DNA from 2 places in the Anoxybacillus sp. PDR2 genome. Region 2 is predicted to be linked to the other one. Evidence: a T-box and tRNA genes for the amino acid it is inferred to sense, from the RefSeq annotation. Region 2 holds a T-box; the other holds one or more tRNA genes.
The links. A T-box is a leader RNA that pairs with one kind of tRNA and senses whether it is charged. The one in region 2 lies ahead of trpS (tryptophan--tRNA ligase), so its partner is inferred to be a tRNA-Trp.
Positions count from the first base shown of each region.

Region 1: it encodes a tRNA-Trp, which carries the amino acid that the T-box ahead of trpS (tryptophan--tRNA ligase) is inferred to sense. The anticodon was not compared.

Region 1 is NZ_CP047158.1:660,534-674,762, forward strand. It holds tRNA gene GRQ40_RS03110 (tRNA-Gly) at 1-44, shown strand, start outside; tRNA gene GRQ40_RS03115 (tRNA-Leu) at 50-135, shown strand; tRNA gene GRQ40_RS03120 (tRNA-Arg) at 139-215, shown strand; tRNA gene GRQ40_RS03125 (tRNA-Pro) at 218-294, shown strand; tRNA gene GRQ40_RS03130 (tRNA-Ala) at 306-381, shown strand; tRNA gene GRQ40_RS03135 (tRNA-Met) at 395-468, shown strand; tRNA gene GRQ40_RS03140 (tRNA-Ile) at 482-558, shown strand; tRNA gene GRQ40_RS03145 (tRNA-Ser) at 573-665, shown strand; tRNA gene GRQ40_RS03150 (tRNA-Met) at 691-767, shown strand; tRNA gene GRQ40_RS03155 (tRNA-Asp) at 776-851, shown strand; tRNA gene GRQ40_RS03160 (tRNA-Phe) at 863-938, shown strand; tRNA gene GRQ40_RS03165 (tRNA-Thr) at 1,204-1,276, shown strand; tRNA gene GRQ40_RS03170 (tRNA-Tyr) at 1,297-1,381, shown strand; tRNA gene GRQ40_RS03175 (tRNA-Trp) at 1,385-1,458, shown strand; tRNA gene GRQ40_RS03180 (tRNA-His) at 1,471-1,543, shown strand; tRNA gene GRQ40_RS03185 (tRNA-Gln) at 1,565-1,639, shown strand; tRNA gene GRQ40_RS03190 (tRNA-Gly) at 1,643-1,714, shown strand; tRNA gene GRQ40_RS03195 (tRNA-Cys) at 1,720-1,790, shown strand; tRNA gene GRQ40_RS03200 (tRNA-Leu) at 1,886-1,972, shown strand; tRNA gene GRQ40_RS03205 (tRNA-Gly) at 2,250-2,323, shown strand; gene GRQ40_RS03210 (B3/B4 domain-containing protein) at 2,405-3,070, opposite strand; gene queG (tRNA epoxyqueuosine(34) reductase QueG) at 3,139-4,308, shown strand; gene GRQ40_RS03220 (amidase domain-containing protein) at 4,341-5,204, shown strand; gene trmL (tRNA (uridine(34)/cytosine(34)/5-carboxymethylaminomethyluridine(34)-2'-O)-methyltransferase TrmL) at 5,245-5,718, shown strand; gene GRQ40_RS03230 (PrkA family serine protein kinase) at 6,025-7,920, shown strand; gene yhbH (sporulation protein YhbH) at 8,128-9,288, shown strand; gene lepB (signal peptidase I) at 9,743-10,297, shown strand; gene GRQ40_RS03245 (efflux RND transporter periplasmic adaptor subunit) at 10,657-11,601, shown strand; gene GRQ40_RS03250 (ABC transporter ATP-binding protein) at 11,606-12,316, shown strand; gene GRQ40_RS03255 (ABC transporter permease) at 12,294-13,463, shown strand; gene GRQ40_RS03260 (response regulator transcription factor) at 13,537-14,208, shown strand; gene GRQ40_RS03265 (sensor histidine kinase) at 14,220-14,229, shown strand, end outside.
Region 2 is NZ_CP047158.1:872,696-886,924, reverse strand. It holds gene pepF (oligoendopeptidase F) at 1-593, opposite strand, end outside; gene GRQ40_RS04285 (competence protein CoiA) at 649-1,863, opposite strand; gene cls (cardiolipin synthase) at 2,144-3,655, opposite strand; gene mecA (adaptor protein MecA) at 3,722-4,393, opposite strand; gene GRQ40_RS04270 (TerC family protein) at 4,588-5,256, shown strand; gene spxA (transcriptional regulator SpxA) at 5,306-5,704, opposite strand; gene GRQ40_RS04260 (hypothetical protein) at 6,100-6,291, shown strand; gene GRQ40_RS04255 (ABC transporter ATP-binding protein) at 6,576-7,514, opposite strand; gene GRQ40_RS04250 (ABC transporter ATP-binding protein) at 7,516-8,583, opposite strand; gene GRQ40_RS04245 (ABC transporter permease) at 8,595-9,512, opposite strand; gene GRQ40_RS04240 (ABC transporter permease) at 9,515-10,450, opposite strand; gene GRQ40_RS04235 (peptide ABC transporter substrate-binding protein) at 10,541-12,181, opposite strand; T-box leader at 12,707-12,943, shown strand; gene trpS (tryptophan--tRNA ligase) at 13,008-13,997, shown strand; gene GRQ40_RS04225 (YjbA family protein) at 14,052-14,229, opposite strand, start outside.

The DNA.
Region 1 (14,229 bases), 210 kb from region 2:
TGCCAAGGTGGGGGTCGCGGGTTCGAGTCCCGTCTTCCGCTCCAGCCACGCCGGGGTGGCGGAATTGGCAGACGCACAGGACTTAAAATCCTGCGGTAGGTGACTACCGTGCCGGTTCGAGTCCGGCCCTCGGCATCTGCGCTCGTAGCTCAATTGGATAGAGCATCTGACTACGGATCAGAAGGTTAGGGGTTCGAATCCTCTCGAGCGCGCCATACGGGAAGTAGCTCAGCTTGGTAGAGCACATGGTTTGGGACCATGGGGTCGCAGGTTCGAATCCTGTCTTCCCGACCATTTGGAACGAAGGGGCCTTAGCTCAGCTGGGAGAGCGCCTGCTTTGCACGCAGGAGGTCATCGGTTCGATCCCGATAGGCTCCACCATGATTTAACGTATGGCGGTGTAGCTCAGCTGGCTAGAGCGTACGGTTCATACCCGTGAGGTCGGGGGTTCGATCCCCTCCACCGCCATATTATGAATTTTGGACCTTTAGCTCAGCTGGTTAGAGCAGACGGCTCATAACCGTCCGGTCGTAGGTTCGAGTCCTACAAGGTCCACCATTTTGAAATTGTTTGGAGGAGTACCCAAGTCTGGCTGAAGGGGTCGGTCTTGAAAACCGAGAGGCGTCGAGAGGCGCGCGGGGGTTCGAATCCCTCCTCCTCCGCCATCAATATTAATAAGCTAATGATCATCGCGGGGTGGAGCAGCCAGGTAGCTCGTCGGGCTCATAACCCGAAGGTCGCAGGTTCAAATCCTGCCCCCGCAACCAAACAAAATGGTCCCGTAGTGTAGTGGTTAACATGCCTGCCTGTCACGCAGGAGATCGCGGGTTCGAGTCCCGTCGGGACCGCCATAAATGCGTATGGCTCGGTAGCTCAGTCGGTAGAGCAAAGGACTGAAAATCCTTGTGTCGGCGGTTCGATTCCGTCCCGAGCCACCATTTTTGTGTGAATGTTTGTAAATAAAGCGAATGAGTTGCTGAGAAAAGTGCTGTCTTTGGTGAATAATTTAGAAGAATAGCGCAAAAAAGCTTATGTCATGGCTGATTTTTCATAGAAATAAGCCGGCCTACCTCAATTGGTAGAGACGAGCGAAGCATCGGTGAAATGACTGCGAGTTGCCTCGACGCATTGGACATCTTGAAATATCTTGAAGAGGAAGAGGCACAGGACACATATGCTTTTATGGTTAGTTCTATGGATGAAGCCGACTTAGCTCAATTGGTAGAGCAACTGAATCGTAATCAGTAGGTTGCGGGTTCAAGTCCTGCAGTCGGCATTTTAACTTTTTTGAGTAATGGAGGGGTAGCGAAGTGGCCAAACGCGGCGGACTGTAAATCCGCTCCCTGTGGGTTCGGCGGTTCGAATCCGTCCCCCTCCACCAGTTAGGGGCATAGTTTAATGGTAGAACAGAGGTCTCCAAAACCTCCGGTGTGGGTTCGATTCCTACTGCCCCTGCCATTTTACAGCATGGCGGCTATGGCGAAGTGGTTAACGCACCAGATTGTGGCTCTGGCATTCGTGGGTTCGATTCCCACTAGTCGCCCCTTTTGAATATGAAGAGGATTGGGGTATAGCCAAGCGGTAAGGCAACGGACTTTGACTCCGTGATGCGTTGGTTCGAATCCAGCTACCCCAGCCAAATGCGGAAGTAGTTCAGTGGTAGAACACCACCTTGCCAAGGTGGGGGTCGCGGGTTCGAGTCCCGTCTTCCGCTTTGATGGCGGCATAGCCAAGTGGTAAGGCAGAGGTCTGCAAAACCTTTACCCCCGGTTCGAATCCGGGTGCCGCCTTTATCAAATGTAATGAATATAATTGTTGTTGTTTAATTAGTTGACTAATAGTTTGTTTTGTGGTATAATATATCATGTTCTGATGTTTGTGATTTGCCGATGTGGCGGAATTGGCAGACGCGCACGACTCAAAATCGTGTTCCCGTGAGGGAGTGTGGGTTCGACTCCCACCATCGGCACCATTTATTTTAACAGGGATGACCTGTTTTTTATTTTAAATTTGCTTCGACAAAATTTTACTTTTTTTGCTTCAAAAAATTACAATTTTGTTTAGCTGTGGTTGCTATTATAGTATATGCACGGGTGTAGTTTAATGGTAAAACCTCAGCCGCGAGCGATACATCATTGTATAGACGACGAGTTGCCTCGACGCACAAAGCATCTTAGAATGAACTGGTAGAGGAAGAGGCATGGCATATCGGGACACTAGAAATTTGTAATGAAAAATTTGATAATTATGCGGGTGTAGTTTAGTGGTAAAACCTCAGCCTTCCAAGCTGATGTCGTGGGTTCGATTCCCATCACCCGCTCCATTTATACATACATAGGGGACAACGCAGTGTTTCGTTTCTTAGGAGAACGGGGCATTGCGTTTTTTGTTTTTACATGCACGTTTATTGTATGATTTTCATTGTCGATTCTCCTCCATGAATCTGTGTGAACATGCTTTGAATGGAGCTAATCATTTTTGCACACTCGGTTTGCTCCATTGCTGGAGATAAGTATACGATTTGTATGGCTTGTTTGGTACTGTATGTAACGGCCGTGCGTTCAGAATCTACAATAGGGCTTCCAAATGGACCAAGCTCATCTTTGGCAATCAGTTTTTTAGCTAATTGAACATGGCGGCCATTGATCGCCTGATATTGATCTTCCTCTGTACCGACTTCAATCGAAATATCTCCCTTTATTTGGTCGGCGTCATAAATTCCGATCGGTATTTTATAATAAAGGGAAAAGAAGTTATTGATGTCGGCAGCTGAGTGAATGGAAGGAATAAATTGCTGTTTTTGTATACGCCGATATAAGCTTTCTGAAGAAGGACGATATCGACTTGGATCAGTTCCAATGGCTTTAAAAATTTGCCGCCATTCATTGATTTCTTTCATTTCAATAATAGGCTTCTCGTGCCATTCAAAATAAATGGATTCTTGAAAAAGCTGCAATCTTCCCTTCAACATTTGCGGAGAATCGTCTACTACGATATTGTTGTAAGTGATGACTCCTACTTTGAATGTTGGAATGATATGCTTGAGTGTTTGTGATATATTGATGTTCATATGTTCACCTCTAGTTTTTAATTTCATTTTACCATGAATTTAATATTTTAGCGAAAGGAGGGATTAGCATGGATGTGAAAAAATTGAAAGAAGATATTATTCAATACAGCCAAACCATCGGAATTGATAAAATTGGCTTTGCAAGTGCTGATCCGTTTGTGGAACTAAAGGAACGCCTTCGTCTTCAGCAACAGCTTGGATATCAATCAGGATTTGAGGAGCCGGATATTGAAAAAAGAACCGATCCCGCTCTGCTGTTGGATGAAGCGAAATCCATTATTTCTATCGCGCTTGCTTATCCTTCGAAAATGAAAAATGCGCCTCGAAGCACAAAAGAGGAAAAACGCGGAATTTTTTGCAGGGCGTCGTGGGGAACGGATTATCATATTATTTTGCAAGAGCGTCTGTTAAAGCTAAAGGAGTTTATTTTAGAAAGAGTGCCAAATGCAAAGGTTAAATCAATGGTAGATACGGGAGAATTAGCGGATCGGGCTGTGGCTGAGAGAGCCGGGATCGGTTGGAGCGGCAAAAACTGTGCGATTATTACTCCAGAGTTTGGATCATATGTGTATTTGGGAGAAATGATCACGAATATACCGTTTCCTCCAGATAATCCTATAGAAAATCGGTGTGGTTCATGTACAAAATGCCTCGATGCTTGCCCGACAGGAGCGCTTGTCCAAGGGGGACAGCTCAACGCTCAACGGTGCATTGCTTTTTTAACGCAGACAAAAGGTTTTATCGCAGATGAATTTCGTGAAAAAATTGGCAACCGTTTATACGGATGTGATACTTGCCAAACAGTGTGCCCAGAAAACAAAGGAAAGGACTTTCATTTTCACGAAGAAATGGAACCGGATCCAGAGGTGGTGAAGCCATTACTTAAGCCACTTCTCCATATGACGAATCGAGAGTTTAGAGAAAAGTTTGGGACTCTTTCGGGTGCATGGAGGGGGAAAAAGCCGATTCAAAGAAATGCTATTTTGGCATTAGCTCATTTTCAAGATCGGACAGCCATTCCTGATTTGTTAAAATTGCTAAAGGAAGATAGTCGGCCAGTCATCCGGGGAACAGCAGCTTGGGCATTAGGGAAAATTGGTGATGAAAATGTTATGCCCATTTTAGAAGAGGCCTTACAAATTGAAAAAGATGAAGAAGTATTGCGAGAAATAAAAAAAGGATTGCAGTTGTTGATGAATAGAAGGAAAGATGGAAAAAATCAGCCGACCATCACATAATGTAAAATAAAAAAGAAAAAGTGGTGGGCAATGTGAAAAAAGAGTTAGAAGAGCTGCTTAGAAAACGGGCACAATCCTTTGTTTCATTATCGAGATGCAAAGACGATCCAATGATTGAAAGAAAACTGCAATTATTCCAGAAACGGGATGCGGAAATCGTAAAATGTAGCATAAAGGGAACGGTTTGGCGAAAACAGAAGCTCAGGGAGAAGATCGATCTTGATTATATCGTGCATTATCAATTTTTAGTAAAGCAACGTGAATGGATGTATATAGAGGAAATGACAGAGCCAAGGCGCGCTTGTTTTGAGCAAAAACAATTAGTGGAAGATCATAAGCTGACGATTTTAGATAGAATAGAGCCTGAACATACAGTTGAACGAATGGCAAAAGGAGAAAAAAAGGCTTATGTATATGATCGAATCAAGGCTGTTCAATATGCAGAAACATGGTGGAACAGCTATAATCCCCGTTTCCCTAAATTTTCCGTTGATTGTACAAATTTTGTTTCTCAATGCTTGTACGCGGGAGGAATGCCGATGGTTGGCTATCCGGAGCGCGGCAAGGGATGGTGGATGCAAAATAACAATTGGAGCTATAGCTGGACCGTCGCTCATGCCTTTCGGTGGTATTTGGGAGGAGCGCATACCGGGTGGAACGCAGTAGAGGTTACCTCTCCAGAGCAGTTGTTGCCTGGCGATATTATTTGTTATGATTTTCAAGGAGACGGACGTTTTGACCACTCGACGATTGTAGTCGCGAAAGACCAAAAAGGCATGCCGCTCGTAAATGCTCATACAACGAATAGCCGGATGAGATATTGGTCGTATGAAGATTCGAGTGCCTACACTCCAAGTATTCAGTATAAATTTTTTCATATTGAGGATAAGGGATAGTATAATAAAACGAGAAAGATCAAATCTGAGGTGAGTAAACGTGGCTTTACATGTAGTATTGTATCAACCAGAAATTCCAGCGAATACTGGAAATATTGCACGTACATGCGCAGCAACGGACACAGTATTGCATTTGATCCGGCCGTTAGGATTTTCTACGGATGATAAAATGTTAAAGCGGGCAGGATTGGATTATTGGGAGTATGTCAATATTTTTTACTATGACTCGTTACAAGAGTTATTTGATCAGTATCCAGATGGGGAGTTTTATTTTATTACAAAATTTGGTCAAAAGCATTACGATTCTTTTGATTTTAGCGATCGCGAAAAGGACTATTTCTTTGTATTTGGACGTGAAACAAGCGGTCTTCCAAAAGAATTGATTGAAAACAATATGGATCGTTGCTTGCGCATCCCGATGAACGATAAAGTTCGTTCATTAAACTTATCCAATACGGCTGCCATTCTGGTGTATGAAGCCCTCAGGCAGCAAGGATTTAAAGGCTTATATTAACAAAAAACGACCTTCATGAGGAGGTCGTTTTTTATTGTTTAGTTTTTTACACTTGGCTTGTCGTCATATCCAGCTGTAAAAATGGCAGATAAAAAGGCAATGATGACCCCGAGCACGAGTAATGTTCTCATCGTGAATTTCCTCCTTATGTGATAAATAGTCGCTTCTCCTTACTATTATAGCCCATGGGACAAGTATTGTTTAGAGGAACAAGTAAATTTTTGTTTTATAGTGAATGATCAAGGACATCCTCGCATACATTGTAATAATCTCGTTGTTAGTCATCAAGTATTAAGGAGGTTCTTTATGGATATTTTAAAAAAAATCGAAAGATACAGGGAAGATGAGCAACGATTAAAGTGGGAAGGAACCTTCGCCGAATATTTGCAGGTTTTAAAGGAAAAGCCATGGGTTGCCCAGTCCGCTCATTCGCGTGTCTATAATATGATTAAAGATGCCGGGGTGGAGGAAGTAGATGGAAAAAAACGATACAATTTTTTTAGTGGGCAGTTGTTTGGCTTAGAAGAAGCACTTGAGCGCCTAGTAGAAGAATATTTTCACCCTGCCGCGAAACGATTGGATGTTCGGAAGCGTATTTTGTTATTGATGGGACCGGTCGGCGGAGGGAAGTCAACACTTGTTACGATGTTAAAGAGGGGATTGGAAGATTATTCACTAACAGAACGAGGGGCTGTATACGCCATTAAAGGCTGCCCAATGCATGAGGACCCGCTCCATCTTATCCCCCATCACCTGCGTGATGATTTTTACAAAGAGTATGGAATACGGATTGAAGGAGAGCTTTCGCCACTTAACATGATGAGAGTGGAAAAAGAATATGGCGGTCGAATTGAAGATGTAATGGTCGAAAGAATTTTCTTTTCAGAAAATAAGCGCGTCGGAATTGGTACATTTAGTCCATCCGATCCTAAATCACAAGATATTGCCGATTTAACAGGAAGCATTGATTTTTCAACGATTGCTCAGTATGGTTCAGAGTCTGATCCTCGCGCCTATCGATTTGATGGTGAATTGAACAAAGCGAATCGCGGAATGATGGAATTTCAAGAAATGTTAAAGTGTGATGAAAAATTTTTATGGCATTTGCTTTCACTAACACAAGAAGGAAATTTCAAAGCTGGCAGATTCGCATTAATTAGCGCAGATGAATTAATTGTCGCTCACACAAACGAAACGGAATACCGCTCTTTTATCTCTAACAAAAAGAATGAGGCGCTTCATTCACGGATTATTGTGATGCCGATTCCATATAATTTAAAGGTGTCTGAGGAAGAACGAATTTATGAGAAAATGATTCGGGAAAGCGATGTTGCAGATGTGCATATTGCACCGCACACACTTCGTGTCGCAGCCATGTTTACGATTCTGACGAGATTGAAGGAGCCAAAGCGTCCAGATATTGATTTGCTGAAGAAAATGCGTTTATATGACGGTGAAACCGTAGAAGGGTTTAATGAAGTCGATGTAGAGGAATTGAAGAAGGAATATACCGATGAAGGAATGAGCGGAATTGATCCGCGTTATGTGATTAACCGCATTTCTTCATGCATTATTCGCAAGGAAGTGCCATCCATTAATGCATTAGATGTGCTTCGTTCATTAAAAGAAGGGCTGAACCAACATCCATCTATTTCAAAAGAAGATCGCGAGCGATATTTAAATTTCATTTCCTTGGCGCGAAAAGAGTATGATGAAATTGCAAAGCAAGAGGTGCAAAAAGCATTTGTCTACTCGTACGAAGAATCCGCTAAAACATTAATGGATAATTATCTAGACAATGTAGAAGCGTATTGCAATAAAACAAAATTGCGGGATCCGTTAACAGGAGAAGAAATGAATCCGGATGAAAAACTCATGCGTTCGATCGAGGAACAAATTGGCATTTCGGAAAATGCAAAGAAAGCATTTCGTGAAGAAATTTTAATTCGTATTTCAGCATATGCGCGAAAAGGGCAACGATTTGATTACAACTCCCATGAACGATTGCGGGAAGCGATTCAAAAGAAATTATTCGCTGATTTGAAGGACATCGTAAAAATTACAACATCCACAAAAACGCCGGATGAGCAACAACTTAAAAGAATTAACGAGGTGGTTGCCCGCCTTATCGATGAATATGGATATAATTCAACGTCTGCCAATGATTTGCTCCGTTATGTCGGAAGCTTATTGAATCGCTAGCATGCCTCAGCATCAGGCATGCTTTTTTCATCCATTGGGATTTTAGGCTTGTCTTACGGAGAAATGGGGACTAATTTTCTTAATTATTTGTCAATTATTTTTGGTTTTTGCATAGGATAGAGTAAACAACCGCCATTATTGTATGTTTGTAGACGCCAACACCAGTATATGATGAAAGGGTAAAAAATGTGATTAGGAGGGGAAACAATGAGTGGAAATTTTATTGTATCAAAAGAAGACTGGTCCCTCCATCGGAAAGGACATGATGATCAAAAAAGGCATCAGGAAAAAGTAAAAGAAGCGATAAAAAATAACTTAGCTGACTTAATTACTGAAGAAAGCATCATTATGTCAAATGGTCGCGATGTGATTAAAATTCCAATTCGTTCTTTAGATGAGTATAAAATTCGTTATAACTACGATAAAAATAAACATGTCGGCCAAGGAGATGGGGACAGTCAAGTAGGTGACGTGGTTGCTCGTGATGGTTCTGGAGAAGGACAAAAAGGACCAGGTAAGGGGCAAGGAGCTGGTGATCAAGCAGGAGACGATTACTATGAGGCCGAAGTTTCACTATTAGAGCTGCAAGAGGCTTTATTTAGCCAGTTAGAGCTTCCGGATCTAAAACGAAAGGAAGCAGATCAAAATACTGTTCAACACATTGAGTTTAACGACATTCGCCGAACCGGATTGATGGGAAATATTGATAAAAAACGAACGATGATGTCCGCATTTAAGCGAAATGCGATGAGCGGAAATCCAAGCTTTTATCCGATTTATCCGGAAGATTTAAAATTTAAAACATGGAATGAAGTCGTCAAGCCAGATTCGAAAGCGGTTGTTCTTGCGATGATGGACACGAGTGGCTCTATGGGTCTATGGGAAAAGTATATGGCTCGCAGCTTTTTCTTCTGGATGACACGGTTTTTGCGTACAAAATATGAAACGGTGGAAATTGCTTTTATCGCTCATCATACAGAAGCGAAGGTGGTAACAGAAGAGGAATTTTTCACAAAAGGGGAGAGCGGAGGAACCATTTGTTCATCAGCCTACAGAAAAGCGCTTGAATTGGTGGAAACTAAATATTCACCTTCGCGCTATAACATTTATCCGTTTCATTTCTCAGACGGAGACAATCTCACCTCCGATAACGCCCGATGTGTAAAGCTTGTGAATGAATTAATGAAGGTGTCCAATATGTTTGGATATGGAGAGGTGAACCAGTACAATCGCCATTCGACTCTCATGTCTGCTTATAAAAACATTAAAGATGAGAAATTTCGTTACTATATTCTCAAGCAAAAATCGGATGTGTTTCACGCGATGACCACATTTTTTAGAAAAGAGGAAAATAAAACACTTGTATAGCCCTTGCGTGATGCAGGGGTTTTTTTATCATATCAGAATTTATGATCTTGCCTTTTTTAAAAGAAGTGAGGCGCTGTCTAGCTTCAAGCGCCATCGGCTCGAATCGCTCCTCTCCGTATTGCGGCGGTTCCTTCATTCAGCGACGGCGCAGGACCAAACTTGGCTTGGTTCGAGCTCTCCTCAGTGGGGCTTGTACGATCTTCGCCAGTAGGTGGATGTTTTGCCCTTTTCTTACGAAGCAGGCCATCGAGGTGTTGCTAGCTCCTCTCTCTCGATGATATGATAAACTCATATAGTAATAATTGGAATAGTGAGGATGATCATACATAGATGTTTATTTAAGAAGATGGCGTGGCCTGAATTCGCAGCAGAAGCCAGACCTGTAAAGATTGATCAATATGGGGAATGAAACGACAAAAGGATAAATGCAGAGAAGAAAGAGAGGGAATGGATCATGTCAAATTGGAAAGAAGAGATCGTATCATGGGGAAAGGCGGTTGGAATTGCCGTTATTATTGCAGTCGTAGTTAGAAATCTAATTTTTGCTCCTTATATTGTGAAAGGGGAGTCCATGCTGCCGACTCTGCAAAATGATAATCGCCTGATCGTGAGCAAATTCAGCAAATGGGAGGGATACAAGCACTTTGATATCATTGTATTCAATGCTCCTGATTCAAAAGAAAAGTATATCAAAAGAATTATCGGCTTACCCGGAGATACCGTTGAAATGAAGCATGATACTTTATACATTAATGGTAAAGCCTATAATGAACCATATTTAAAAACATGGAAGGAGAAAAATGAGACGGAAGGCCTTGTGACAGGAGATTTTACTTTGCAGGAAATTACAAATAAAAAAGTCATTCCAAAAGGGTACGTTTTTGTGTTAGGGGATAACCGTTTAGTCAGCAAGGATAGCCGTTATTTTGGACTTGTGCCAATGAAGGATATTGTAGGTAAGGCTGTATTACGGATATGGCCAGTGGATGAGGCAGGATTAGTGAAATAAAGCAACTGTTTTTATACCTTTTAACATAATCCATCGAGGAGTCTCCCACTTCTTAACGGAGTGGAAGTGGGGCGGTTCATTAAAGATCATTTCTTTTATAAATAACCCTCCCATCGTTTTTCGTTTTAAGCATTCGCGGGCGATCGCCGCGAATGCTTTTTTGTGTAAATAGGATCCTGTAAGATAAAGCGCTCCTGTCTTATCAGTCTGACATAAAGAATGGGTTAGTGAAACGCTAGGAAAGTGAAAGATTCAAGCTCCTCCCTCAGAAGGAAGCCATTTTATTAAGAAAAAATTAAGAAATGATTTGCATAATAGGACTAGCCAATTTAAATAGTTTCAATAAGGAGGAGTCTGTATTGAAAAAATGGATAGTTATATTCATTGTTGCCATTGTGGTGATTGGCGGAGGTGTTTGGATTTGGTCAATGGGCAAAAAAGATACTGTTGTAGCGCAAACACCTACAGCCTCTGTGCAAAAAGGAAAGTTGGAAGTGAAGGTAAGTGGCAATGGAACGATCCAGCCTGTTACAAGCGAAGATCTCAAAGCAAAAGCCAACAAGGAAGTAGACGAAGTCCTTGTTTCTGAAGGCGAGAAAGTGACAGAAGGGCAAGAGCTGATAACTTTTACAGATGGCAGCGATCCAATTACGGCGCCGGCAGCTGGAACGGTGACATCAGTAGCAGTAGAGCCAGGACAGCGAGTAACAATAGGTCAAGTTGTTGCTCATCTTACTAATTATGATGATTTACAAGTGACGGTACAAATCGATGAATTAGATATTCCGAAAATAAAAGCAGGCCAGACCGCAAGCGTGAAAATCAATGCATTTCCCAATACAACATACAGCGGCAAGGTGACCTCTATTGCAAATGAGGGAACCGTCTCTAATGGTGTTTCAACATTTGATGTGACAGTGCATCTTGATAAATCAACCAATGTGAAGGTTGGCATGACAGCAGAAGCAAGTATTTTAGTAGAAAGCAAGGATAACGTGTTATACGTGCCGATTGAAGCTGTTAATACGATCAATGGACAAAAGTTTGTTGTTGTCACTGACCCATCTTCTTCGGAAAATGGCGAAGCTACTAGACGACAGATCATAAAAACAGGGATCAATAATGAAGATTACGTAGAAATCACTGAAGGATTAGAAGAGGGAGAGATTGTTCAATTGCCGAGAACGGCAGTTACAAGCTCAAATATGAATAACAGAATGGAGTTTGGCGGAATGATGAACCGTATGCCACGAATGAATGGGGCAGGCGGTATGGGTGGCAGAAGCTACCGAGGAGGGGAGTAGGCAAATGGCCAAGTCAATTATTGAAATACAAAATATGACGAAAACATACCGCCTAGGCGGTGAGGTGGTCCAAGCCTTACAAGGAATTTCTTTGCAGATTCACAGTGGCGATTTCCTGGCGATTGTTGGACCCTCTGGTTCAGGAAAGTCGACTTTTATGAATATGATCGGATGCCTGGATCGACCAGATGCTGGCAGCTATTTTCTTGATGGAAAAGAAATTGCCAGATTGAATGACAATGAACTAGCAGCCATTCGAAATGAGAAAATCGGTTTTATTTTTCAAAATTTTTTCTTATTGCCGCGCCTAACTGCGCTGGAAAATGTCGAACTCCCTCTATTGTATAGAGGAATGAAAATAAAAGAAAGGCAGCAAATAGCGCAAGAATGCCTTAAAAAAGTCGGATTAATAGAACGTGCTCATCATTTGCCAAGCCAACTATCAGGCGGGCAACAGCAGCGTGTGGCAATCGCGCGAGCGCTTGTGGGCAATCCTCCTATTTTGCTGGCAGATGAGCCGACGGGAGCACTTGATAGTAAAACGAGTCAAGAGATTATTAACATTATGAAAGGACTAAATGAACAAGGGCATACGATTATTATCATTACCCATGATTGGGAAGTGGCCAAACAGGCGAAGCGCATCGTACGTATTCAAGATGGTCGTTTATTTGAAAGCAGAGGTGATTTCATTGAGGCTTCTTCAGTCGATTAAAATGGCGATGCGCAGCATTCGCGGCAATAAGCTACGTTCTTTTTTAACAATGCTTGGAATTATTATTGGCGTGTCTTCTGTCATTGTTTTAATTTCGATTGGCCAAGGATCAAGTAAAGCTGTAGCAGAGCAAATTAATCAATTAGGAACCAATTTATTAACGGTCAATGTGATGAATTCAGATATTGTAAAACTGACGGTAGAAGATACCGAAAAATTTCGTAAACTGGACGGGGTGAAGGAGATCGCTCCAGTTGTATCAGGGCGTGTAAGTGTTAAAAATGGCACGACCGCTACGCAAGTATCGTTGATCGGGACGACTGCTTCCTACCAGACTGTGCGAGAGGCTCAAGTTAGCCAAGGGCGCTTTTTGTCAGATATCGATGTAGAATATCGCCAAAAAATAGCTGTTTTAGGAGCTAATACTGCGCAAACGCTGTTTGGAATGGAAAATCCGGTCGGAAAATATATTCAGGTGGATGGAATATCTTTTAAAGTAGTAGGGGTGCTTGCATCCAAAGGAGGTTCCATGGGACAAAGCGGCGATGATGTTATTTTGCTGCCGCTTTCAACGGCACAGCGTATCACGAAGAATACCAATGTACAAACCATGTATATTCAAGCAAAAAGTGCTGAACAATTAAACTGGATAATGGCAGAAATCGAACGAACTTTGATGCGCATGTTCCCAGACCATCAAGATAGCTATAGTGTTTTTAATCAGCAAGATTTAATGGATACAATGAGTTCGGTGACAAATACGATGACCATGATGCTTGGAGGAATTGCAGGTATTTCACTTTTAGTCGGCGGAATCGGGATTATGAATATTATGCTCGTATCCGTTTCAGAACGAACGAAAGAGATTGGAATTCGTAAAGCCATTGGTGCCAAACGAAGAGATATTTTACTGCAATTTTTAATTGAGGCCGCTGTGTTAAGTGCTTTTGGAGGGATAATCGGCATTGGACTTGGTTTAGGAATTGGCCAAATACTCTCTGTGACGCTGAAGTTATCTGTGTCTTATTCTGTGTCTGTCGTGCTCATTGCATTCTTGTTCTCGTTAATTGTCGGTATTGTCTTTGGGGTCTTTCCGGCTAGCAAAGCGGCAAAGCTCGATCCGATTCAAGCACTCCGTTATGATTGATTTTGGAAATGAAGCGATCGCCTTTTGCGACCGCTTCGTTTTGTTGTATATTGGAAAGAAGGAGGGGAACTGGGTGCGGCTATTAATCGTAGAAGACAATGTGGATTTATTGCAATCGATTATTCAAATTTTAAATGATGAGTTTACAGTAGACAGTGCGACAAACGGCGAGGAAGGGCTATTTTTGGCACGGCAAAATATTTATGATGCAATCATATTGGATGTGATGCTTCCTGAAATCGACGGCTTTGCGATTGTTCAGAAAATGAGAGCAGAAGAGATTCAAACGCCAGTTCTATTTTTAACGGCAAAAGATTCGCTTGAGGACCGGGTAAAGGGACTTGATTTTGGCGGGGATGATTACTTGGTAAAGCCGTTTCAGGCTGCGGAGCTAAAGGCGCGCCTGCGTGCTTTATTAAGGAGAAGCGGCAGCTTAACGACGAATCAAACCCTTCGCTATCGCGGGATTGAATTGCTAGGAAAAGAAAAGGATATTAAAGTCGATGATCATTTCATTCGCTTGACTGCGAAGCAATATGAGTTGCTGGAATATCTGATCAATAATAAAGGAACGATTTTAACGAAAGAACAAATTTATGATCGTGTATGGGGATTTGATTCAGATACGACGATTGCGATTGTCGAGGTATTTATTCATCATTTGCGCAAAAAACTGGAGCCGTTTGGCTATCATACAGATATTAAAACGATTCGCGGCGTGGGATACATGCTTGCGGAATCATAGGAGAGACCTCTATGTTTCGAC
Region 2 (14,229 bases):
TCCCCATTTTCGTCAATAATGGCCGGGAATTTTAAATCGGCGTTATTTAGCATCCCAAATGTATTGCTTGATGAGGCCATCACCTCCGCCGCTTGAGCAAGCAACGCCTCTTCCTTTGCGCTCAGCACATGCGGCCGCTGTCGGTTAATTTCATCTAAAGCATGTTCATAAAGCTTAAGTTCCTCTTTTTCCTTAAGAAATGACTTCACTTTCGCCTCATCAATCGCCAAAATTTCTGGCACGATAAAAGCCATTGCGCTTGATGCTTCGCTATAAAGCCCCTTAATCCGATCATTTAAGCTTTGGTAAAAAGAGTTGGTGGTATCTTGGTCGTAGCGCATATGCGCATACGTATACAGCTTGTCAAGACGCAGCGACAAATGATCCTGATATTGCAGCGCCTCATAGAAAACATCGGCGGATTCTCCTAGACGCCCTTGATAATCAGCGAGCTTGGGCAGCATTTTTTTGACTTCTTGAAATTCTTGCTCCCATGCCTCATCGCTTGGAAAAATATCTTCAAGCCGCCACGTTTCCTCGATAGGAATTTCATTGCGCTTTGGCAATGATTTTACCGCTTGCTTTTCAGTCATATGCAAATTGTCCTCCTTTATCAAACATTACATTATAGTAGTATTCTCTTTCTTTTTAAAATTCCCTCCAATCATTATATGACAGCGACGTTCTTTTTATTTGCTCAAGCAATGAGCGATCATTGGCCAGTGCTTCTTCTATCGTCGCCGGAAACGTCCAGTTTTGGATGCGCTGAATGGACGTTTTGGTCATCCATCGAACATAGCCGAGCTGTTCCAGCCGCTGGATATACTCATATATCGCCCTTGTGTAAGGGTATGCTTGTGCCAATGGAAGCGCACGTACAAATAGCTTGCGTTCTGCAATTTTTTTCTTTATCCAGTTATAAATCTCCGCAAGCGAATACGTTCGGTTGGAACTGTTTATAAAAAGTAAAATATAGGTCTGCCAAATAAATGGAGGACTTTCAAATAAATAGCCAAATTGCAGCGGCCACCCTGCTTCACAAGGAAATAAAGATGGAGGGTGGTGCAAATAGAAATCCGCACAGACTGCCCTCGTCACCGTGGAAGGATAGAACGTAAAGGTTTGGCGCCATTTTGTTTTTTGCATGAGCCATGTTCGCCAAAAGGAGGACGGCAACGAAATTTGCGGATAGGTAAAAAAATCATGGATACGAACATGATCAATCTTTTGAATGATGGGAACAGAAAAAGCATGATAGGTCGAAAAAGGAACGAGACGAACGAGGCGGATCAGCTTCTTTGTCTGAGGACAGTAATAGAAAAGCAAGGGCTGCGGGGAAATGGAGGACACGTACTGTGTGAATAGCCATTGAAACCTAGAAAGCTTAAAATGAAAAGCGGATAGTCGTTGAAGCTGGTGTGCTCCCAATATCCAAATGGGCTGCATACCCGTTTTTTTGTAGCCATTATTGCGCTTTTGAAATTGTGCTTCGCTTATGACCGAGCATTGATATTCGAACACATACGGCCGGCCTTGGATGTTCACATAAAGATCTGGACGCTGTTGAATCGTAAGAAAGTAGGGCTCTAGCTGGACATCGGGTGCTTGTTTTTGCAGCCACGTAAACAAATCCCGTTTTCCAGAAGCATGATACGACGATTCTGTCTCATGATCAAACGGACATTTCGTTTCTCTTTTATGGGCAAAATGCGGCAGCTTCTTTGTACCCAGCTTTAGAATCACCTCTTTTTGGCATCCGGGACAAACAAAAGTTTCTTCTTCCTTCAGTCGCTTGAGCTTTTGCCGCGTCCAGCCATCCAATAGAGAAATCGTTTGGCCATTTGAACGTTGTGCAACCAGCAAAAAAAAACACTCCTTTCATCACGGCCTATTCTTTATAGCATTCGTTCCGTTTGGCTTAAATTCCTGCTAGCTGCCGAATATAAAACAAGGACAAGAGATCCAAGAAGATCGTGAACCAAACGCGCTTGATCCTGTGCGGATAGCTGTAACTCGAGCCGCTGGTGCTTAAAACTAGATGCTCCTTACTTCTTGAAAAAAGGACAAGAGATCCATTGTGATATAACAAAAAACCTGAGCCATCACGCTCAGGCTGTTCCATAAACCTTTTGGATAGAAATCGCTAAAGAAGCGGAGAAAGCAAGCGGCAAATCGATTCGACCACACGGGTGGCCAAGCGCCTCTTTTTAAATGTTTCATAATCAATGGGATCGGAATCATTCAAATCGTTTAAAAAATCAGCTACAAGCGTTTTTGTGCTTTCTGTATGATATAAGAAAGCATTCACTTCAAAATTCAGATGAAAGCTGCGCATATCCATATTGGCTGTCCCAATCGAGGCAAGCTCTCCATCGACAATAATAATTTTGCTATGTAAAAAGCCTTTGCGATATTCGTGAATTTTCACTCCAGCCTCCAATAATTCTGGAAAATAGGAACGTGAAGCATAAAACACAATTTTTTTATCAGGCCGTTTGGGCGCCAAAATGCGAACATCAATGCCGCTTAATGCCGCCACTTTTAACGCTTCGAAAATATCCTCGTCTGGTATAAAGTAAGGAGACGCAATCCAAATCGATTTTTTCGCCGATACGATCATGGCGAAAAATAAATGCTTGATAACCTCCCATTCTTGATCGGGTCCGCCGGAAATAAGCTGGATGCCGCCTTTCTCGCTGTTCGGAATGAGGGTCGGCGATAAATAATTTAATGTTAATAAGGTTTCCCCGGTCATATAGTACCAATCCTGCAAAAAAATAAGCTGGAGTGTTCTTACGGCTTCTCCGCGAATCCATAAATGCGTATCGCGCCAAAAGCCAAAGTATTCGTTTTTGCCTAAATACTCATCTCCAATATTTAACCCGCCAACAAATCCCACTGTTCCATCAATGACGATAATTTTACGGTGATTGCGGAAGTTAATTTTATTATTTAAAAAAGGAAGACGGACAGGGGAAAACGGAACCATTTCCACTCCAGCATCACGAAGCTCTTGAATGTACGCTTTCGATAACTTCCAGCTTCCAACAGCGTCATATAGAAAACGGACATGTATCCCTTTTTGTGCTTTTTCAATCAAGATGTTCTTCAACCTTTGTCCAACGTCATCATGGCGAACAATATAATATTCTAAATGAATATGATGATTCGCTTTCTCAAGCTCTGCAAAAATAGTGGAAAACGTTGCTTCTCCATTCGTTAATATTTTCGTTTCCGTCGCCAAAGAAACAGGGCTTTTGCCAAGACGGTGGGCAAGCCGGAGAAGCGGCAGTTGGTGCTCTTCGATATGCTTCATCTGCTCGATGTTAAAATCGCGCTGCCCCTCAAATTTTAGAAACATTTGTTCATCCAGCATCGCCTTCTTTTTAAATAACCGCTGTTTTCGATAGCTTTGACCGAATAGGATATAAAAGAAAAAGCCGATGAGCGGAAAACTTCCAAGCACGACCAGCCACGTTAGCGTCTGAGCTGGCCGCCGATTTTCCAAGGAAATGACAAAGGCGATAAAAATAACGGAACAGGTCGTCAAAATACTGAGCGATCCAAGAAGCCAGCCTTCCCAATAGTCTTTTGTAAAAAATAAAAGTACGCTTAGCAGAAGTAAAAAAATGAACACTTGCAACGTATTTCGCAATGAATTTCACCCTATCCGTTTGTTGTTCTCGAAGAAAAAGCCGATTTCAACAGCTGAAATCGGCTTTTACTTTAACGGAAAATGTTTAGCCAGCGTAGCCAATGCATTGCTATGAATAATTTCTTTTCCGTATTCCTCTAATCGATAAATGGTTAGTTGAGAATCGATCCCGTATTCTAATAAGATGCTTAACCAATTGTCGATTTCGTGTTCTGTATAGTTTTCATCAAATTCAACAAATAAGTAGTAGCGGCCTTCGAATTGAAACAGGCTGTTTTTCACATTTGTAAAATCAGCGCGATGAGCAAGCGCAATCAAGTCTTCGATATCTTTAAAAGAGATCGTAAAATGAAGCACTTCTTCTTCCTCGTCTTCTGTCAGCCCATCGCTATCCTGCTGCACATGAAAATGGTGGTCAAGAAGCTCCTCCATTTTTTCGTCCATCGGAAGCAATTTTTCTTCAGGAAGTGGAAGCTCTAATTTGCTTCCATCCTTGGACAGCTGCGCTTTTGTCACTAGCACCTCTAATCCTTTATCAAGCGCTTGCACTTGGATCCAAAGCGGCCCTTCAAGCGAAAAATCTCCTTCGTTATGGACTTCATCCATCATTTCCCAAAACAATTCTTCGCTTCGTTCGCGGTTATACCAAATTTCTTCGCGGTCAAAGCCGCGTTCTTCTATATCAACATAAGAGATATAAAACTTCACCGTATGCTCATTAATGCGTTCCATTTCCATTTGTCAACTCTCCCTTCTCCAAGACTGAGTTTGAAGGGACTTTTTTACCCCCGAAAGGCGATGCCTTGTACTTCTATTTTATGATAAAAACCTTCAGAAGGGAAATAAAAAAACCCCATTTTTCAAAAAATAGTGATGAAATGAAACATGTCCTACTATAATGATGATGAAAGAAAAGGAGATGAGGAACATAAATGATAAGCGAATATATAACTTCGATTCTTCTCATCATCGGTATTGATGTCATTCTTGGCGGAGATAACGCAGTTGTCATTGCTTTAGCGAGCAGAAAGTTACCGGAGCAGAAACGAAATACAGCCATTGTGCTTGGAACCACGTTAGCCATTGCCGTTCGCATCGTTTTAACAGCGGCGGTCGTCATATTGCTAAAGATTCCGTTTTTGCAGTTTGTAGGCGGATGCATGCTGCTTTGGATTTCTCTCAAACTGTTAATTCAAAAAAACGAAACACCTACGCACGTTGAATCAGCAACCTCGCTCTGGAAAGCAGTACAAACCATCGTTGCAGCAGATGTGGTGATGGGATTAGATAATGTTATTGCCATCGCCGGTGCAGCGGATGGCCGTGCTTCTCTTGTCGTCTTTGGATTTCTTTTTTCTGTTCCGATTATCATTTTAGGCAGCAAAATTATACTTTATTCAATGGAGCGATATCCTTTTTTAATTTACATTGGAGCAGCCATTTTAGCGTATACAGCTGGGAAAATGATCTTAGGAGAGCAACGAATCCAACATATTGACGAAGTTGTTTCTCTTCGCCCTTTTTTCCCATTTGTCGCCGCTATGTTCATCATCTGTGCCGGCTGGCTGATCAATCGGAAAAATGACCGCTCTTGGACATAAGAACAAGATGATAAAAAACTTCTACATGGAGCAACCATGTAGAAGTTTTTTACTGATTAACGAGCCGTTGAGCTTCACGCAACTGATAAGCTCGCACCTTGCGCGGCAAGAAGCGGCGAATTTCATCCTCGTTATACCCAACTTGAAGGCGTTTTTCATCAATGATAATCGGTCTTCTTAAAATTCCCGGATATTTTTGGATAATCTCATATAAATCTTGGAGCGGCAATGACTCGAGATTTATATTTAATTTTTGGAAAATTTTTGATCTAGTAGAGATAATTTCATCTGTCCCCGTTTCTGTCATGCGAAGAATTTCTTTAATTTCATCGATTGACAGCGGTTCAGAAAAAATATTTCGTTCAACATACGGAATATCATGTTGCTCTAGCCACGCTTTTGCTTTGCGGCAAGAGGTGCAGCTAGGTGATGTATACAATGTAACCATAATTGTTACTCACTCTCCTTTAACAGGATAAATAGTCCTGCTTACATATGAGCCAGTCAGCTTGTTTTCTGCTCATATTTAGATGAAAATGGATTTCATACTGTATATTATACAATAAAATTCCTAAGAACGGTATAGTTTTTCAAAGTCCCCCCATTTTCTTCAGCCCGCTTCCCATATTCTCTAAAATCCTCTACAATATAAAGAAAGGAAAATAACAACGGCCATCCATGACCTCAAAAACGAAACCACGCGACCGTCTTCGCTTTTTATCGGCTGATTCGATGATAAAGTGAAGCGGTCGAAGCGTTTACTTGAACGAACATCCCTGTTTCGGCATCTTGCTTATTTCCATTGTTGGCCATTCTATAAGCAGGTAAGGGGAGGAAGGGCATATGACCCAATATTTTATTGATTTCGTGATTGTTGGCGTCCTCATCATTGGAATGACGGCGCTAATGGGGGTTTTTGCCAACGGGGTTGGCGAATATGTATTTGGCGGCTCCAGACGATTGGAGCACATTCAAAAAACAGCCAAAACACAAGAAGGCTGGAATCGCGTTGGCGGCAAAAAAATCTCGGGATAATGCTCAAGAAGATGGTAGACAAAGTCAACATGGACTTTGTCTACCATCATTTTAAGCATCCCTCCATTCATGGTGACGTTTCTTACATCAGAATGGCTTGAAAACGTTCGGAAGACAAGAAATGCAACCGAATCAAGACATTCATGGACGGAGCCAGTGATACAGTATGAAGGGTCGCCAACAGTCTATGTTTTTTTATTTTTAGAATAGTCAAATGAATCAAAATGTTTTATAATCATTCATATCCATTCCATTTATAAAAAAAGATCTCTCGAAACGAGAGATCAACTATGCGTGGCTTTATATTTTTTGTATTCTTCCTCCGAGCATAATACAAAATGGCCCGGCGTAATTTCACGAAATTCGAGACTTTCTCCATCTTTATATTGGTGCTGTGATGGATCATAAATCGCTCTCCTGCGCACTCGTTCTGTTTCCGGATCCGGCAGCGGAATCGCGGATAATAATGCTTTTGTATAAGGATGAATCGGGTTGCGATACAGCTCTTCCGCCTCTGCCAATTCAACCATTTTTCCAAAATACATGACACCGATGCGATCGCTAATATATTTCACCATCGACAAATCATGGGCAATAAATAAGTAAGTCAGTCCTTTTTCGCGCTGTAGTCTCTTCATTAAGTTCACAACCTGCGCTTGGATCGAAACATCTAAGGCAGAAATCGGTTCATCGGCAATAATAAATTCCGGTTCAACCGCTAAAGCGCGGGCAATTCCGATCCGTTGCCGCTGACCGCCGGAAAATTCATGCGGATATCGATTCGCATGCTCTCGATTTAAGCCAACCGTCTCGAGGAGCTCGTATACCCGTTTCATTCGTTCCTCTTTTGTTTTTGCAAGACCGTGAATATCGATGCCCTCAGCAATGATGTCCGCAACGGTCATGCGCGGATTCAGCGACGCGTATGGATCTTGGAAAATCATTTGCATTTTTCGCTTTAACATTTTTAATTCTTTAGGCGATTTTTTGCCGTGAACGCTCACGCCATTCAGCAGCACCTCGCCGCTCGTTGCTTGATATAAGCCAATAATCGTCCTTCCTGTCGTCGATTTCCCGCATCCAGATTCCCCCACAAGACCAAGCGTTTCTCCTTTATAAATATCGAACGTTATACCGTCTACTGCTTTGATTACTTGTCCATGCCCGACGTTAAAATGCTGCTTAAGATTTTTGATTTCGATCAGTTTTTGCTTTTCTGCCATTTTACTCACTCTCCTTTACAATAACAGGTTGAGGGTAATTGGAGGAGAGCTTGCGCAAACGTTTTTTCACCGCTTCAGGCGGCTCTACTTTTGGCGCGTCCGGATGAAGCAGCCATGTCGCTGCATAGTGCGTATCCGAAATCTGAAACAGCGGCGGCTCCAACTCAAAGTCGATTTTCATCGCATATGGATTGCGCGGCGCAAATGCATCGCCTTTTGGCGGGTTTGTCAAATCTGGCGGCGTTCCTGGGATGGCCGCTAATTCCGATTTATCATCGCTATCTAAGCTCGGCATCGACGCCAATAATCCCCATGTATAAGGATGCTTCGGGTCATAGAAGACTTCATCCACCGTTCCCATTTCTACGATTTTTCCTGCGTACATGACGGCCACACGATCCGCTACATTAGCAACGACCCCTAAATCATGAGTAATAAAGATAATCGATGTATTGGTTTTCTTCTGCAGCTCTTTCATCAGCTCTAAAATTTGCGCCTGAATCGTTACATCCAACGCTGTCGTTGGTTCATCGGCAATCAATAGCTTCGGATTGGAGGCCAAGGCTACAGCAATCATCGCCCGCTGTCTCATTCCCCCGGAAAATTCGTGCGGATATTGGGTCACGCGTTTTTCCGGCATCGGAATCCCAACAAGACGCAACAATTCAATCGCCCGCTCCTTTGCAGCCGATTTGTCCATTTTCAAATGTTTCGTTAACACTTCCATGATCTGATGTCCGACCTTCATGGTTGGATTCAACGATGTCATTGGATCTTGAAAGATCATCCCGATATCTTTTCCGCGAATCGCTTCCATTTCCTTGTCTGTTTTCTTAACAAGATCCTCTCCATCAAAAAGAATTTGTCCATTTTTGATTCTGCCCGGCGGTGTTGGAATAAGGCGCATAATGGTTTGGGAAGTCACGCTTTTTCCGGATCCTGATTCCCCTACAATCGCCAGCGTTTCCCCTCTGTTTAAGTGAAAGCTAACACCGCGCACAGCCTGAACTTCTCCGCCATATGTTTGAAACGAAACCTCTAAGTTTTTTACTTCTAACAGCTTCTCCATGTCTTCACCCCTTACTTACGCAATCTCGGATCTAGCGCATCGCGCAAACCGTCCCCTACTACGTTAAATGCAAAAATCGTTAAGCAAATAAAAGTAGCTGGGAAAAATAACCGCCATGGATAGTATTGCATGGCTTGTACTCCATCAGAAGCCATCGTCCCCCAACTCGCTAAAGGCTGCGGCACGCCAAGACCTAAATAACTTAAAAATGCTTCTGTAAAAATCGCAGATGGAATCGATAAGGTTAATGTGACAAGAATCGGGCCCATCGCGTTTGGAATTAAATGCTTAAACATAATCCGCGATGTGCTTGCACCTAGCGTTTGCGATGCAAGTACATATTCTTGGCTTTTCAGCTGAAGCACTTGCCCGCGAACGATGCGCGCCATATTGATCCATCCGGTAATCGTCATCGCTAAAATCATGGTACCTAGTCCTTGGCCTAAAACAACCATTAAGATAATCACGAGCAACAAATAAGGAACGGCCCATAAAATATCGGCAATCCGCATCATCACTTCGTCCGTTCTGCCACCGCGAAGCCCGGAAATACCGCCCCACAGCACCCCGATCAATAAGTCAATAAGCGCTGCAGCTAAACCAATGAACAAAGAAATTCTAGCACCATACCATGTACGCGCGAATACATCCCGACCTAAATCATCTGTGCCAAACCAGTGCTTAGAAGATGGAGGCTGGTTTGTATTCATTAAGTCGTTTGTCGCATAGTCGTATTTCGTCATGTGTGGTCCAAAAATCGCCATAAAGACTAAGAGTACAAGCAAAACTAGGCCAAACATCGCTAATTTATTTTTGCGAAAGCGAATCGCAACATCCTTCCAATAAGAAAGGCTCGGTCTCGATATTTTTTCCGCTTCGCCCAGCTCTGCTGCCGCTGGCTGAAACATCTCTTTTGGAATTTGTTGCATGATTACTCTCCTTTCTTTCCACCGGCTAGCTTAATTCGAGGATCAATGAAGCCGTACGCAATATCCACAAGCAGGACAGATGCCAGCAGTAAAATGCTGTAAAACACTGTAACTCCCATAATCACGGTATAATCACGATTCGAAATGCTCAATACAAAATGGCTTCCCAATCCAGGAATACCAAAGATTTTTTCAATGACAAAGCTTCCCGTTAAAATCCCTGCGGACAATGGTCCCAAATAGGTGACAACAGGCAATAAAGCGTTGCGAATGGCGTGTTTTACCGTAATTTGTCCTCTTGAAAGCCCTTTTGCCTTCGCTGTGCGAATATAATCATTGCTTAATACCTCCAGCATGCTGGAACGAGTCAGGCGAGCAATGAACGCCATCGGTGTCGCCGCAAGCGCAAGCGCCGGCAAAACCGTGTGCTGCAATGACTCCCATCGGGCCACCGGGAACAAATGCAGCTTAATCGCTAAAAAGTATTGCAAAACAGAGGCCATAATAAAGCTCGGAACCGATATTCCGAGAACGGCAAAAACCATCGCTCCGTAATCCTGCCATTTATTATGATTCAGCGCAGCAATAATCCCTAACAAAATCCCGATACTTACTGCTATCAGCAAAGCTTCCATTCCAAGAAAAAAAGAAACCGGAAAGCCGTCGCTAATGAGATCGTTCACTGTTTGTCCTTTATATTTAAAGGACGGACCGAAATCCCATTTCGCAACAGAAACTAAATAGTCAAAATATTGACTGTACCAAGGGCGATCCAGCCCATAGTATTCATTTAAGTTTTTTTCAATTTCAGGAGGCAGCTTTTTCTCCCCAGAGAAAGGTCCACCTGGCGCAGCTCTCATTAAAAAGAACGTCGCTGTAATAATTAAAAAGAGTGATAGCAACATATAGAGCAAACGTCTGCCTATATACCGCAACATATTCAAACACCTCCATTTTTTTGTAATTTGGCTTCATCGTGAAATGAAGGTATACGGGACAGTTCCCATATACCTTCACTCATTCACACCTTATTCAAAATATGCCCATTTGAATTGAACATCGCCAAGGCCTGATACTTCCACGCCTTTTAGGTTGTCTTTTTGCACCCAAGTATTTGTGTAGAAGTAGATTGGCGCGATTGGAAGCTCATCCATTAAAATTTGTTCTGCATCTTTGAGCATTTGCTTACGTTTTTCTGGATCAGCCTCTTTTTGTGAATCGATTAGCAATTGTTTGAACTTCGGATTTTCCCAATTTGTATCGTTGTTGCCGCCCTCTTTATCACGATATAGCTCCAAGAAGTTGATTGGATCGTTAAAGTCTCCTAACCAACCCATGCGGCCAATTTGATAATCACCAGAATGCAATTTGTCAATGTATACGTTCCATTCTGCATTTTCCAGCTTCACATTAATGCCTAGATTTTTCTTCCACATGTCTTGAATGGCCTGAGCAATTTTAGCGTGAGCGTCGTCCGTATTATAGGACAGAGTGATTGGCGGCAAATCTTTTACATCCTTTAAGCCAAGCTCTTGAAGACCTTTTTGTAAATACTCTTTTGCTTTTTCGACATCGTTATCTTTGAAATATCCCTTTTCATTTTCAGGGAACATCGTTGGCGGCACAGCAGCCATCGCTGGAATTTGCTCGCCTTTTGTCACGTTTTCTACAATCGCTTTGCGGTCGATCGCATATGTGAATGCCTTGCGGATATTCACATTGTTGAATGGTGGTTTTTCCGTATTAAATTTGTACCAATACGTACCTGCGATTGGCTGAACGTGCAATTTACCTTCTTTCTTTAACTGCGGCAAAGAGTCTGTCGGCAATTGGCCAGTAGGCATTCCTGCCCAATCTAGCTCTCCGTTGTTAAACATGGAAAGCTCCGTATTGGTGTCATTGACCATCGCCATGTCGATTTTCTCAAGCTTGACGTTTTTCGCATCCCAATAGGATTCATTCTTTTCAAGAACGATTTTGCTGTTATGCTCCCAAGTGACCATTTTGAACGGACCGTTTGAAGTGTAATCAGGCCCTGCATTTTTATACCAGTCTGGTTTTTGCTGAGCCACTTTGCTGTTCACTGGATAATACGTATAGAACGCTGTTAATTCTAAAAAGTAAGGGGTTGGAGCTTCAAGAGTCACTTGCAATGTTTTCTCGTCAAGTGCTTTTACGCCAACGTCCTCAGCCTTCGCCTTTCCTTCATTATAGGCTTGGCCATTTTTAATATAGTAAAGCTGATAAGCGTATTGTGATTCATTCTTTGGATCAAGCGCCCATTTCCAAGCATATTCGAAGTCTTGCGCTGTCACTGGGTCACCGTTTGTCCATTTTGCGTCGCGCAGCTTGAATGTGTAAGTCGTTAAATCATCGGAAACCTCGTAGCTTTCTGCAGCAGCTAATTCAGGTTTGCCGTCTTTAATGGTTGTCAACCCTTCGAATGTTTGGCGCAACACGTTACCAGAAACAGAGTCATTCGCCAAACCAGGATGTAGAGAAAACGGCTCAGTCTTAATGTTCACACGCAGCTCTTGCGGAACATCTGATTTTTTGCCTCCTGCTTTATCATCGCTGGCGTCATCTTTTTTGCTGAATCCACCACAAGCAGCAAGGAAGAGACTAAGCACTAGCATTAAGCTGAACAAAAGAGATAGTCTTTTCTTCAATGAATTTCCCCCCTAGTAAAAAATTTTTATAGTCAAAAGTCCTACGTAAAAGCGCAGAACTTTTGGTACCCCAGTTGCATCTTGAGCCGGTATGTACAAGAGCCTAGATCCATCACTCTGGATGGAAAAATTTTATCTGCTCTACTACAGATCGAAAATATTAATATACTTAAAAAAGAAATCATTCTATATTTTTGTTTTTTCTGAATTTTCCATTTGTTAAAATTGTTTTTTTAACTTTATTTTCAGCTAATTAGCATTTTATAGTTTTTTTCGATAAATGTAAATAAAAAAAATTACAAAATCACAAAAAAAAACTGAAAAAACAACAAATTAAAGCGTTTACATTTTCATTTTTTTTAAATTTATCCTTTCATTATACTAGCAATTTATCACTTTAATTTAGGAAAGAGAATTTTTTGAAAATAATTTTTTCAATAAGCTTGATATAATAATACAGAAATAGGAAAATCGACGGTTATTTCTTGCACAAATGTTCTTCATGCATTAGAATAAAGAAAAAAACAGCATGCGATGAGAAAGAAGAGTACATGTTGTGATGCCTTCAGAGAGCTTGTGGTTGGTGGGAACAAGCGGCTAGCAATATGGAATGGGCTTTCGAGCATCTGGGCTGAACTGGAGAGTAGGCTCAGACGTTTGCCTTGCGTTATAGAGGCGCCATGCATGATACAGCATGGATCAGAGTGATTGCACGTTTCTGTGCAATAACTAGGGTGGCAACGCGGTCCTATCGTCCCTAATTTTCGCTAAGGGGAGATAGGGCCTTTATTTATGGGCAAATAATGGAAAAGGAGTGGTCTATCTCATGAAAACCATTTTTTCTGGCATCCAGCCAAGCGGAGTTCTCACCCTTGGAAACTATATTGGTGCCATGCGGCAGTTCGTTGAGCTACAACACGAATATCAATGCTATTTTTGTATCGTCGATCAGCACGCGATTACCGTGCCGCAAGATCCAAAACAGCTGCGTCAAAATATCCGCAGCTTGGCGGCCTTCTATTTAGCGGTCGGCATTGATCCGAACACAGCCACTTTATTTGTGCAATCGGAAGTTCCTGCTCACGCGCAGGCCGGATGGATTTTACAGTGTCTTTCCTATATTGGAGAGCTTGAACGGATGACGCAATTTAAAGATAAATCGGCGGGAAAAGAGGCAGTGAGCGCGGGTCTATTAACATACCCGCCGTTAATGGCGGCTGATATTCTTCTTTATAAAACAGACATCGTTCCTGTTGGCGAAGATCAAAAGCAGCACATTGAATTAACTCGCGACTTAGCGGAGCGCTTCAATAAACGATACGGGGAAATTTTCACCATCCCTGAAGCGCGCATCCCAAAAGTCGGAGCGCGAATTATGTCATTGGCCGATCCATTGAAAAAAATGAGTAAATCGGATCCAAATCAAAAATCATATATTACGCTGTTAGATGATGCCAAAGCCATTGAAAAGAAAATTAAGAGCGCTGTAACCGATTCTGAAGGAACGATCCGCTACGACAAGGAAACGAAGCCTGGTGTTACTAACTTATTGAATATTTATTCCATTTTAGCAAATAAAACGATCGAACAATTAGAACAGCAATATGCCGGAAAAGGCTATGGAGAATTTAAAAGCGATTTAGCTCAAGTGATTATGGATGCCCTCGCTCCGGTTCAAGAGAAATATTATCATTTAATGGAAAGCAGCTCTCTTGATGACATCCTTGATAAAGGGGCAGAGAAAGCGAACCAAGTAGCAAACGAAATGCTCAAAAAAATGGAACATGCGATGGGATTAGGACGAAATCGAGGATAACAACAAAGCAAAAAAAGCAAGCCGCAACATCGGCTTGCTTTTTATTCAACCTCTTTAGTTAACCCGCGGCTCTTGCTCCATTTCCCACAGCTTTTCAAAAAATGGCTGTCCTTTAATCATTTTTTCGCATAGTTGAACGTGCTTTTCCGACCAATCGTATTTTGTTTCCTCATATAGCTGCTGCCATGCTTCTTCAAATGACATTTGCTGAATTAAAGGATATTTATGCGGC